DNA from 4 places in the Nonomuraea mesophila genome. Region 3 is predicted to be linked to each of the others. Evidence: riboswitches for the same ligand, from Rfam matches in the RefSeq annotation. Region 3 holds a riboswitch; each other region holds the start of a gene.
What was found. Region 3 has a riboswitch for cyclic di-AMP ahead of E1295_RS19625 (coiled-coil domain-containing protein). Riboswitches for the same ligand answer to the same signal wherever they lie in the genome.

Region 1: another riboswitch for cyclic di-AMP. It lies ahead of E1295_RS45570 (glycoside hydrolase family 25 protein); the one in region 3 lies ahead of E1295_RS19625 (coiled-coil domain-containing protein).
Region 2: another riboswitch for cyclic di-AMP. It lies ahead of E1295_RS23805 (CHAP domain-containing protein); the one in region 3 lies ahead of E1295_RS19625 (coiled-coil domain-containing protein).
Region 4: another riboswitch for cyclic di-AMP. It lies ahead of E1295_RS51965 (C40 family peptidase); the one in region 3 lies ahead of E1295_RS19625 (coiled-coil domain-containing protein).

Annotation. Positions count from the first base shown of each region.
Region 1 is NZ_SMLD01000262.1:2,396-4,575, reverse strand. It holds gene E1295_RS45575 (isocitrate lyase/PEP mutase family protein) at 1-139, shown strand, start outside; gene E1295_RS45570 (glycoside hydrolase family 25 protein) at 291-1,013, opposite strand; cyclic di-AMP (ydaO/yuaA leader) riboswitch at 1,025-1,169, opposite strand; gene E1295_RS45565 (SDR family oxidoreductase) at 1,422-2,174, opposite strand.
Region 2 is NZ_SMLD01000064.1:42,325-44,504, forward strand. It holds gene E1295_RS23795 (aldo/keto reductase) at 1-50, shown strand, start outside; gene E1295_RS23800 (Gfo/Idh/MocA family protein) at 70-1,023, shown strand; cyclic di-AMP (ydaO/yuaA leader) riboswitch at 1,138-1,274, shown strand; gene E1295_RS23805 (CHAP domain-containing protein) at 1,287-1,973, shown strand; gene E1295_RS23810 (ABC transporter ATP-binding protein) at 2,056-2,180, opposite strand, start outside.
Region 3 is NZ_SMLD01000048.1:14,399-16,578, reverse strand. It holds gene E1295_RS19630 (MFS transporter) at 1-48, shown strand, start outside; gene E1295_RS19625 (coiled-coil domain-containing protein) at 238-1,191, opposite strand; cyclic di-AMP (ydaO/yuaA leader) riboswitch at 1,197-1,339, opposite strand; gene galT (galactose-1-phosphate uridylyltransferase) at 1,406-2,180, opposite strand, start outside.
Region 4 is NZ_SMLD01000086.1:10,727-12,906, reverse strand. It holds gene E1295_RS28035 (helix-turn-helix domain-containing protein) at 1-113, shown strand, start outside; gene E1295_RS51965 (C40 family peptidase) at 131-1,087, opposite strand; cyclic di-AMP (ydaO/yuaA leader) riboswitch at 1,181-1,324, opposite strand; gene E1295_RS28025 (amino-acid N-acetyltransferase) at 1,593-2,162, shown strand.

The DNA.
Region 1 (2,180 bases), on a different contig from region 3:
CGGCATGGACCTGGGCAGGCTGGCCTCCCTCGGCGTCGCCCGCGTCTCGTTCGGCCCGCTGACGTACCTGGCCGCGCTGGATGCGCTCAAGGCCATGGCGGGACGCATCCGCGCGGGCCAGGACCCGTACGCGACCTGACCGGCGCGCGGAGGGCCGGCCCGCCCTCCGCGCGCCCGGTCAGCCGCGCCCGGTCAGCCGCGCTCGGTCAGCCGCGCTCGGTCAGCCGCGCTCGGTCAGCCGCGCTCGGTCAGCCGCGCTCGGTCAGCCGCGCTCGGTCAGGCGCGCTCGGTCAGGCGGAGGCGCGGCCCAGGGCCCGCAGCTCGTCGGGGGAGAGCGCCGAGACGTTCTGGTCGATGGGGGAGTCGGAGTACTGGTGGATGGTCCAGGACTTCCAGTCGGCCGGCGGTGTCACCGTCCCCTTCGGCTTGCTGTAGTGGGCCACCCACAGGGGGTACTCGGCCAGGCCCTTGCCGTAGGTGTCGGCGAAGTTCCAGCCGCTGTAGAACATCGGGGTGATGCCGGTCTCGGCCTTCACGTGCGCCAGCCACGCCTTGGCCCAGGCGTTGACCTCCTCGACGGACTTGCCGTCGGTGGTCTCCAGGTCCAGCACCAGCAGGTCGCCGGCCTGGGAGGGCTGCGCGTGCACCACCGACAGGAAGTGCTCGGCCTCGACGATGGGGTCGTTGCCGGGGTGTCCGTAGTGGTACGCACCGCGCACGATGCCCTTCTTGCCCAGCTCGCTCCAGTGCCGGGAGAAGGCGGCGTCACGGAAGTCGGTGCCCTCGGTGGCCTTGATGATGCCGAACTGCGCGGGGCTGGCCGCCCAGTCGTGCTGCGGCTGGTAGTTGGACACGTCCTGGCCGTAGGTGAGCGTCGGCTGCTCGGCCGCCTGGGCCGAGCCCGGCTCGACGGGGTCCGCGTACGCGGGTGCGCTCGCGCCCGAGAGCGCGGCGGTTCCGGCCAGCAGGGCGCCGGCGGCGGAAAGGCTGAGACGTCGCGTGAGTTCGCGCATGGGGGGATCGACTCCTTGCTTCCAAGTGCCTACCGGGTTAGCTGACGGGTTCGGACGTGGAAGTGCCCTACGCACGCGGCCGTCGGCCGGCGTGCGATTCACCCCGGAAAGGTGGGTCCCCGGTTCCGCGCTGTGCGGATTCGGCCTGTCAATGTCGCGGCAAAGGGCCGGGCGAACGATCACCGCTGACCTCTGCCGTAATCCCCAGAAAGGTATATACCACCCCATAAGCGCTGCAAGCGGTATAAATCCCCATGCAATGTGTTTTTTACCTGAGAAGGCCCTGGAACGCCGCGTGTGCAGGCGTTCCAGAGTTTTGGCAAAATTTTCCCGGCACCGTACGCAGGCCCCCTATGAAGCGGGCGTCGCAGGTCGGTGCCCGCGCCGCCGGGAAGCCGGCCTGGACGTTCACCGCTGCTCCGCCAGCCAGGCATCGAAAGTGGTCGGCGCGATGCGCGCACCCTCGCCGGGCATCAGCACGTCCCCCGCCATCGCCGGGCCGAAGACTCCCGACCACGTCGGCACGAGCCGCACCGTACGTCCCCGTGCCTGGTGCGTGCGCCGGGCCATGTCGACCAGGTCCTGCGGCTCGGGACCGGCGACGTCGGCGCACCGTCCACGCGGTTCGCCGGTCGCGATCTCGGCGAGCACGCCGGCCACGTCGGCGGGCGCGATCGGCTGCACGAGCAGCGGCGCGATCGTGGCGACGCCGCCCTGCTCCGTCCAGCTCGCCACCATTTCGGCGAAGTCGTGGAACTGCGTGACCGGCACGATCGTCCACGGCACCGGCCCGGCGGCCACGAGCCGCTCCTGCTCCCGCTTGCCGGCGTAGTGGGCGTTGCCCTCGACGCGGTGGATCCCGACGATCGACAGCAGGACGTGGTGGCGCACCCCGGCCCGCTCCTCGGCGGCCAGCAGGTTCCGCGTGGTGGCGCCGAAGAACGCCACCGTCTCCTCCGGGCCGGCCGGAGGCGCGTTCAGGGCGTCGATGACCGCTTCCACGCCGGTCAGGGCGTCGTCGAGACCTCTGACCGGCTCGCCGGTCGCCAGGTCCACGCCGAGCGAGCGGCTGATGCGCACGACCTCGTGTCCGTCGCGTTCGAGAGTGGCGGCGGTGAGTGCCCCGATGTTCCCGGTCGCGCCGGCGACTGCGATCCGCATGGTGAT
Region 2 (2,180 bases), on a different contig from region 3:
ACAGGGGCCTTCGCTTCGGGGGAGACCCGGACACGTTCAACGTGATCTGATGCGTCTAGCATCGTCGGCGTGCGCGATTTCACATGGGGCATAGCGGCGACGGGCGTCATCGCACGGACCGTCGGGGCGGCGATCGTGGCGGAACCCGGGATGCGGGTGGGCGCCGTCGGCTCCAGGAATCCGGAACGGGCGCGGGCCCTCGCGGCCGCGCTGGGCGCGGAGTCGGCCTACGGCTCCTATGAGCGCCTGTGCGCCGACCCGGCGATCGACGCGATCTACGTGGCGACGCCGCACACCGAGCACCTGCGGGTCACGCAGGCCGCCATCGCCGCGGGCAAGTCCGTCTTGTGCGAGAAGCCGCTGGCCGCGACCGTGGACGACGCCGAGAAGATGGTACGCATGGCGCGTGAGGCCGGCGTGTTCCTCATGGAAGCCATGTGGATGCGGTTCAACCCGCTGATCAGGCTCATCGCCGGCGACGCGCGCTTCGGCGAGATCCGGTCCGTGCAGGCCAGTTTCGGCTTCGCCATGCCGTACGACCCGGTGCACCGGCTGTGGGCCCCCGAGCTGGGCGGCGGCGCGCTGCTCGACCTGGGCGTCTACCCGTTCGGCCTGGCCCAGCTGCTTCTCGGCATGCCCACGGGCCTGCGCGTCACGGGCTCGCTGGCGCCGAACGGAGTTGACGCGGAGGCGGCCGGGATGTTGCTCTACCCCGGCGGCGCAAGGGCTTTCGTGGAAACCTCCTTGCTGGGGAATTACCCGAACCAGGCCTGTGTTGTAGGTACTCAGATGCGGGCGGACATCCATGCGCCGTTCTGGGCGCCCGAGCGGATCGTCCTCACCGGGCCCTCCATGGAGCCGGAGGAGCATGTGCTCGATCCGGCCGACAACGGATACGCCGGTGAGCTCCGCGAGGTCCGCGCCGCCACGGCCGAGGGCAGGATCGAATCCTCGATCATGCCTCTTGACGAATCCCTTGCCATGCTTGGGCTTCTGGCCGACGCTCGCAGGCAACTCGCCTAGCTGGGCTTTATGCAGTTGTAATCCTCTTGCCTCATGTATTACCTTGTGGGGCATCTCAAGGCATACGTCCGGTTTGTCCGGCTATGTCTGACCATCGCACGAGATCACAGGATCGTCCTGTGACCGCTGAATCCGCATCACGCGGAACCGGGGACCCACGTCCTTTGGGGTGAATCGGCACCTTGGTGCCGTAGGGCAGCTTCCACGCCCGAACCCGTCAGCTAACCCGGTAAGCGGCATGGAAGCAAGGAGTTATCCCCTCGATGGCCACGTTCCGACTTACCGCTGTCCCGAAGCGCACCATCGCCCGCGCCGCACTCGGCGCCGCCGTCCTCACCTCGGCCTTCGGCGTGAACGTCGTCGCCGCCAACGCCGACACCCCTCCCGGTGACAGGCCCGCCGCCGTCTCGCCGGTGACCGAGTCCGAGAAGCGCGCCGCCAAGGAGACCAAGGTCAACGTGACCGCCTCCCAGGTGCTGGACTTCGCCAAGTCCCAGGTCGGCGTCTCCGAGAACGCCGCCGGTGGCGGCACCCCGTACCAGAAGTGGTACGCCAACTCGCAGCGCGCCTCCGAGACCATCGCCCGTGACGGGGGCAACCGGGCCGCGTACCTGAACGCCGCCTGGTGCGCGATGTTCGTCTCCTGGGTCGGTGAGCAGACCGGTGCCCGCCCGCAGGTCGGCTGGGACGCCTACACCGTCGCCCACGCCAAGTGGTTCGCCGCCAACGACCGCTTCGGCACCGAGGCCAGGCCCGGCGCCGTGGTGTTCTTCTCCTGGGACGGCAGCAAGGACATCAGCGACATCCAGCACGTCGGCTTCGTCGTGAAGGACAACGGCGACGGCACCATCTCCACGATCGAAGGCAACACCGGCAACGGCAAGGTCGAGGAGCGTACCCGTCCGACCTCCCAGGTCGTCGGCTACGGATACCCCGAGTACGCCGCCTGACCCCCCGGTCCCCCCGCGTACGAGCGCGCGTCCCGCATGGGACGCGCGCTCTCGCGCGTCCGGACAGCCCTCGCCACCCGTCTCAGCCCTCGCCGCCCGCCGCGGCCCGCTGAACGGCGTGCAGCCCGGCATAGCGGCCGTCAAGGGCCATGAGCTCGTCGTGGCCGCCCTGCTCGGCGATGCGCCCGTCCTCCAGCACCACGATGA
Region 3 (2,180 bases):
CCAGAACTGCGGAACTACGCGCCTCAACAGATGCCGTCTCCCGGGTAGGAGGCGGATCTGCGTGTCGGCACAGTGTCAGGTCCGGTTACGCGCCTGGCCCGCAGCGTTGCCATAGCGGGCTGGTCGACCGCCGCAGATCGTCGCCCACCGACCGACGGTTCCCGGCGCAAGCCCGAGCAGCCGGCTTCTTGCTACGACGGCGCAGGCGAAGCAGCGGGAGCACAGGGTTCTCCCTTGTCAGTTCATGGAGATGTGCACGTGGTCGTAGTGGTTCTCCGTGATGCTGCCACGGTCGGACATCGTGCTCCAGCCCGATCCGTGGTTGATGCGCTGCTTCCAGATGACGTACTTGACGCCCAGCTTGCTCTTGTTCTTGATGGCCCATTCCGCGATGCGGTCGCCCAGGGCGGCGTTGGCGGCGGAGGGCATCGAGCCGCCCGTGCTCATCATGAAGTCGCAGGCCCGGCCCAGCGGGTGTTCGCCGCTTGAGCCGCCGCGGAAGCAGCCGACGGTGAAGGGCAGCGCGAAGTTCTTGCCGATCTGCTCCTTCATCAACCGCGTGCGCGGGGTGATGTTGTCGGAGCCGGACGGCAGTTCGGGCGCCCAGCCGCCGTCCGACCTGCGGTTCGTGCCGAACGGCACCAGGTCCTGCAGCTTCTTCTCGATGTCGTCGATGACGTCCTCGGCCTTCTCGCGCCGGCCGGCCACCTCGGCGGCGTCCTTGCGGATCTTGCCGGCGAGCTCGGCGGCCTCCAGGGCGGCCTTCTTCTTCTGGTCGCGTGCCTTGGCCACGCCCTGCACGAACGCCTGCTGCTCGGCGGTGACCTGGTTGAGCACGGCCGCGCCGCCGCTGTTCTCGGGCAGCATGAACGCGGGAACGCCGGAGTTGCCATTCTGGTAGCGCAGCCGGGCGATCTCGGCGACCCGCTTCTCGGCCGTCGTGAGCGCCTCCTCGGCGGTGGCCAGCCGGGCCTTGGCCGCCTTGGCCGACTTCTGTGCCTTGGCCAGCTCGACCCGCTTGAGGTTGTACGCCTCGATCAGCTTGTCGACCTTGTTGTTGAGCTGCTTGAGCTGGGCCCGTAGCTCCGACTCCTTGGGCTTGGCCGTTGCGGACGCCGGGGCCGCCGAGACGGCGACGGCGGCGGCGGCGATGAGACCGATGGCAAGACTCGCGGGGGACGAAGCCGCCACGTAGGTGTTCCTCTCCCTCTGCCGGCCGGGTTAGCTGACGGGTTCGGGTAAGGGAGCTGCGTTTCCCTACCACCGAAGTGGATTCACCCCAGGTGCGATGGGTCCCCGGCTCCTGGGCAACTCGCCCAGGATTAGGCGGTGCAACGGCTGTTACGGCCGGTGCATAACGGGATATTAGTGGTAGATCACGAGTCATGCGACCTTAAGTAGAAATCTATTCTTGATCGATCCGTGACCGGAGCATACAGGCCGCCTCCTCCGGCATCACGTCGTTGACGAACGCGCCCATCGCGGACTCCGAGCCCGCCAGATACTTGAGCTTGTTCGGCGCCCGCCGGATGCTGAAAAGCTCCAGATGCAGGTACGCGAGCTCGCGGTCCCGCCGCACCGGAGCCTGGTGCCAGGCCGAGATGTACGGCATCACGCCGCCGAACAACCCGTCGAAGGCCCGCAGCACCGAGGTGTAGAGCGGGGCGAACGCCGCACGTTCCTCCTCCGTGAGCGCCGCCAGGTCGGGCACCTGCCGGTGCGGATAGACGTGCACCTCGAACGGCCAGCGCGCGGCCGCCGGCACGAACGCCGTCCACAGCTCGTTACCGGCCACCACCCGCGTCCCGGCGGCCCGCTCGGCGGCCAGCACGTCGGCGAACAGGTTGCCCGGGCCCTGATGGCGGGCCGCCGCACCGAGCTGGAGCTTCGTCCTGGGCGTGACGTACGGGTAGGCGTAGATCTGGCCGTGCGGGTGCGCCAGCGTGATACCGATCTCCTCACCCCGGTTCTCGAAGCAGAACACCTGCTCCACGCCCTCGATCGCGGACAACTCGGCCGTACGGTCGGCCCAGGCCTCCATGACGAGCCGTACCTGTGCGTCGGAGAGCTTGGAGAAGGAGGACGAGTGGTCGGAGGTGAAGCACACCACCTCGCAGCGCCCCACCCCCGGACGAACCTCGCTCAACCCGCCAACATCGTCATAAGTCCCGAAATTTGTG
Region 4 (2,180 bases), on a different contig from region 3:
TGGACATCAGCGGCCGCACCGTACGCCGGAGGCTGCGCGGCATCTGCGACCGCATCGGCGTCGCCACCGCGATCGAGGCCGTGGCGTGGGCGGCACGCCGGCAGCTCATCTAGCGGGTGCCCGTCGCCGCTCAGTCGGCGATGCGCACCGCACCCGCGAACGGCCGCCGTGCGATCGACGCGATCCGCACCACGTCGCCCGTCCGAGGGGCGTGCACCATCATGCCGCCGCCCAGATAGATGCCCACGTGATGCAGGTCGCCGTAGAAGAACACCAGATCACCAGGGCGCATCTCGTCGCGTGAGATGTGCCGGCCCGCCGTCCACTGGTCGCCGGTGTAGTGCGGCAGGGAGATGCCCACCCGCTGGTAGGCCGCCATCACCAGGCCGGAGCAGTCGTAGGAGCCGGGACCCTCGGCGCCCCAGACGTACGGCTTGAGCTGCTGCGTGAGCGCCCACCGTGCCGCCTGCGCGGCCTTGCCGCTGCCCGCGATCGGCAGGTTGACGCGGGTGGCGCGCGTGCCGGGACGGCCGGCCTCGCCCAGCGCCCGCCTGAACAGGTTGCTCTCGACCTTGGCTACCAGCTTGCTGATCTTGTCACGCTTGCCGTCGAGATCCTTGACGATCTTCTCGACCTCGGCGATGCGCGACTTGGCGCCCGCCCTGGCGCGCTCGGCCGCCTTCATGGCCTTGGTGAGCTGGTTGAGCTCCTCGCCCTGCCGCTGCTCGATGGCGAACGTGGTCGCGGCGCCGTCGAGGAAGCTGTCGGGGTTCTCGGAGGAGGTGAACGCCAGCGCCCGGCTCAGCCCGCCCGTCATGTAGGCGTTCTGGGCCAGCAGGGCGGCCTTGGCGCGCTTGGCCGTCAGGTCCGCCTCGCTGGCCGCCAGCGTCTTACGTGCGGCCTCGGCGGCCTTCTTGGCCGTCTTCAGCTTCTCCCGCTGGCCGTTGTACCGCTCGGTCAGCGTCTCGATCTCGGTGTGCATCTTCTCGACCCGTGAGGCGAGGTCCTTGAGCGAGGGCTTGGGGTCGGCGAGGGCGGGGCCGGTGGGAACCGAAAGCAGCAGCGCGGCGATTGTGAGACTTGCCACACCGAGGCGGTGGCGCAACCGGGGGCGTTGCGGAGAACCGGCATGCCTGCCCGGCGACTTCCTCCCACGGTCGAGCGTGCGCTTCACCAACCATGCTCCTCTCGTAGACGCCTACCGGGTTAGCTGACGGGTTCGGGCCGGAGCAGCCCTACCGAAAAACTCGGATTCACCCCGTGATGGCGGTCGCCACCGGCGGTTCCCCGGCTTCCCTGAAGGGGAATTGAGCGTGCCTCCCCGCGCGCGACACGCGGGGATCATCGTCGCTGGACACTAATGCACTCCGGGTTCCTGCTCAACCAGAACTGCCAACTCTGTAGAGGTTTCGCAACCGAAGTGTCACAAGGGGATCTCGGTGGCAGTCGTGCCGGTGGGGCCGTATGTGGTGCTTCCTCCCGAACGAAGGCCGGGAGCGACGTCGTACTCACTCGGCCACGAGTTGTAACAGGATGGGCGGAGACATGCGAGTTAGGTCCGAGCCGTAATGACATCTGTACTCTGGAGAGCCATGGAGCAGGTGGCGGAACTGAGTGTGCCGGAGACCGCGGTGGTGGTCCGGCGTGCTCGCACGCCGGACGTGCGGGGGGTCAGGCGCCTGGTCGACACCTACGCGGGCGCGGGCCCGCGGCTCCTGAAGAAGGCCACGGTGACGCTGTACGAAGACGTACAGGAGTTCTGGGTGGCCGAGCGTGGCGGTCAGGTCGTCGGCTGCGGGGCGCTCCACGTGCTCTGGGAGGACCTCGCGGAGGTCCGTACGGTGGCCGTCGATCCCGAATGCCGAGGCATGGGGGTGGGCGATCGGATCGTCTCGGCGCTAATCCAGCAGGCCAAAGACCTGGGACTGCAGCGTGTATTCTGTCTTACTTTTGAGGTCGACTTCTTCGCGAGGCACGGTTTCCGCCGCATCCAGGGCACACCCGTCTCCCCCGAGGTCTACGCCGAGCTGCTGGCCTCGTATGACGAGGGTGTAGCGGAGTTCCTCGACCTGGAACACGTCAAGCCGAACACCCTGGGCAACACCCGCATGCTGCTCCACCTGACGTCGGGTGACGCGGACCTTGACCACACGGAAAGGTGATTGTTGATACCTATGTCG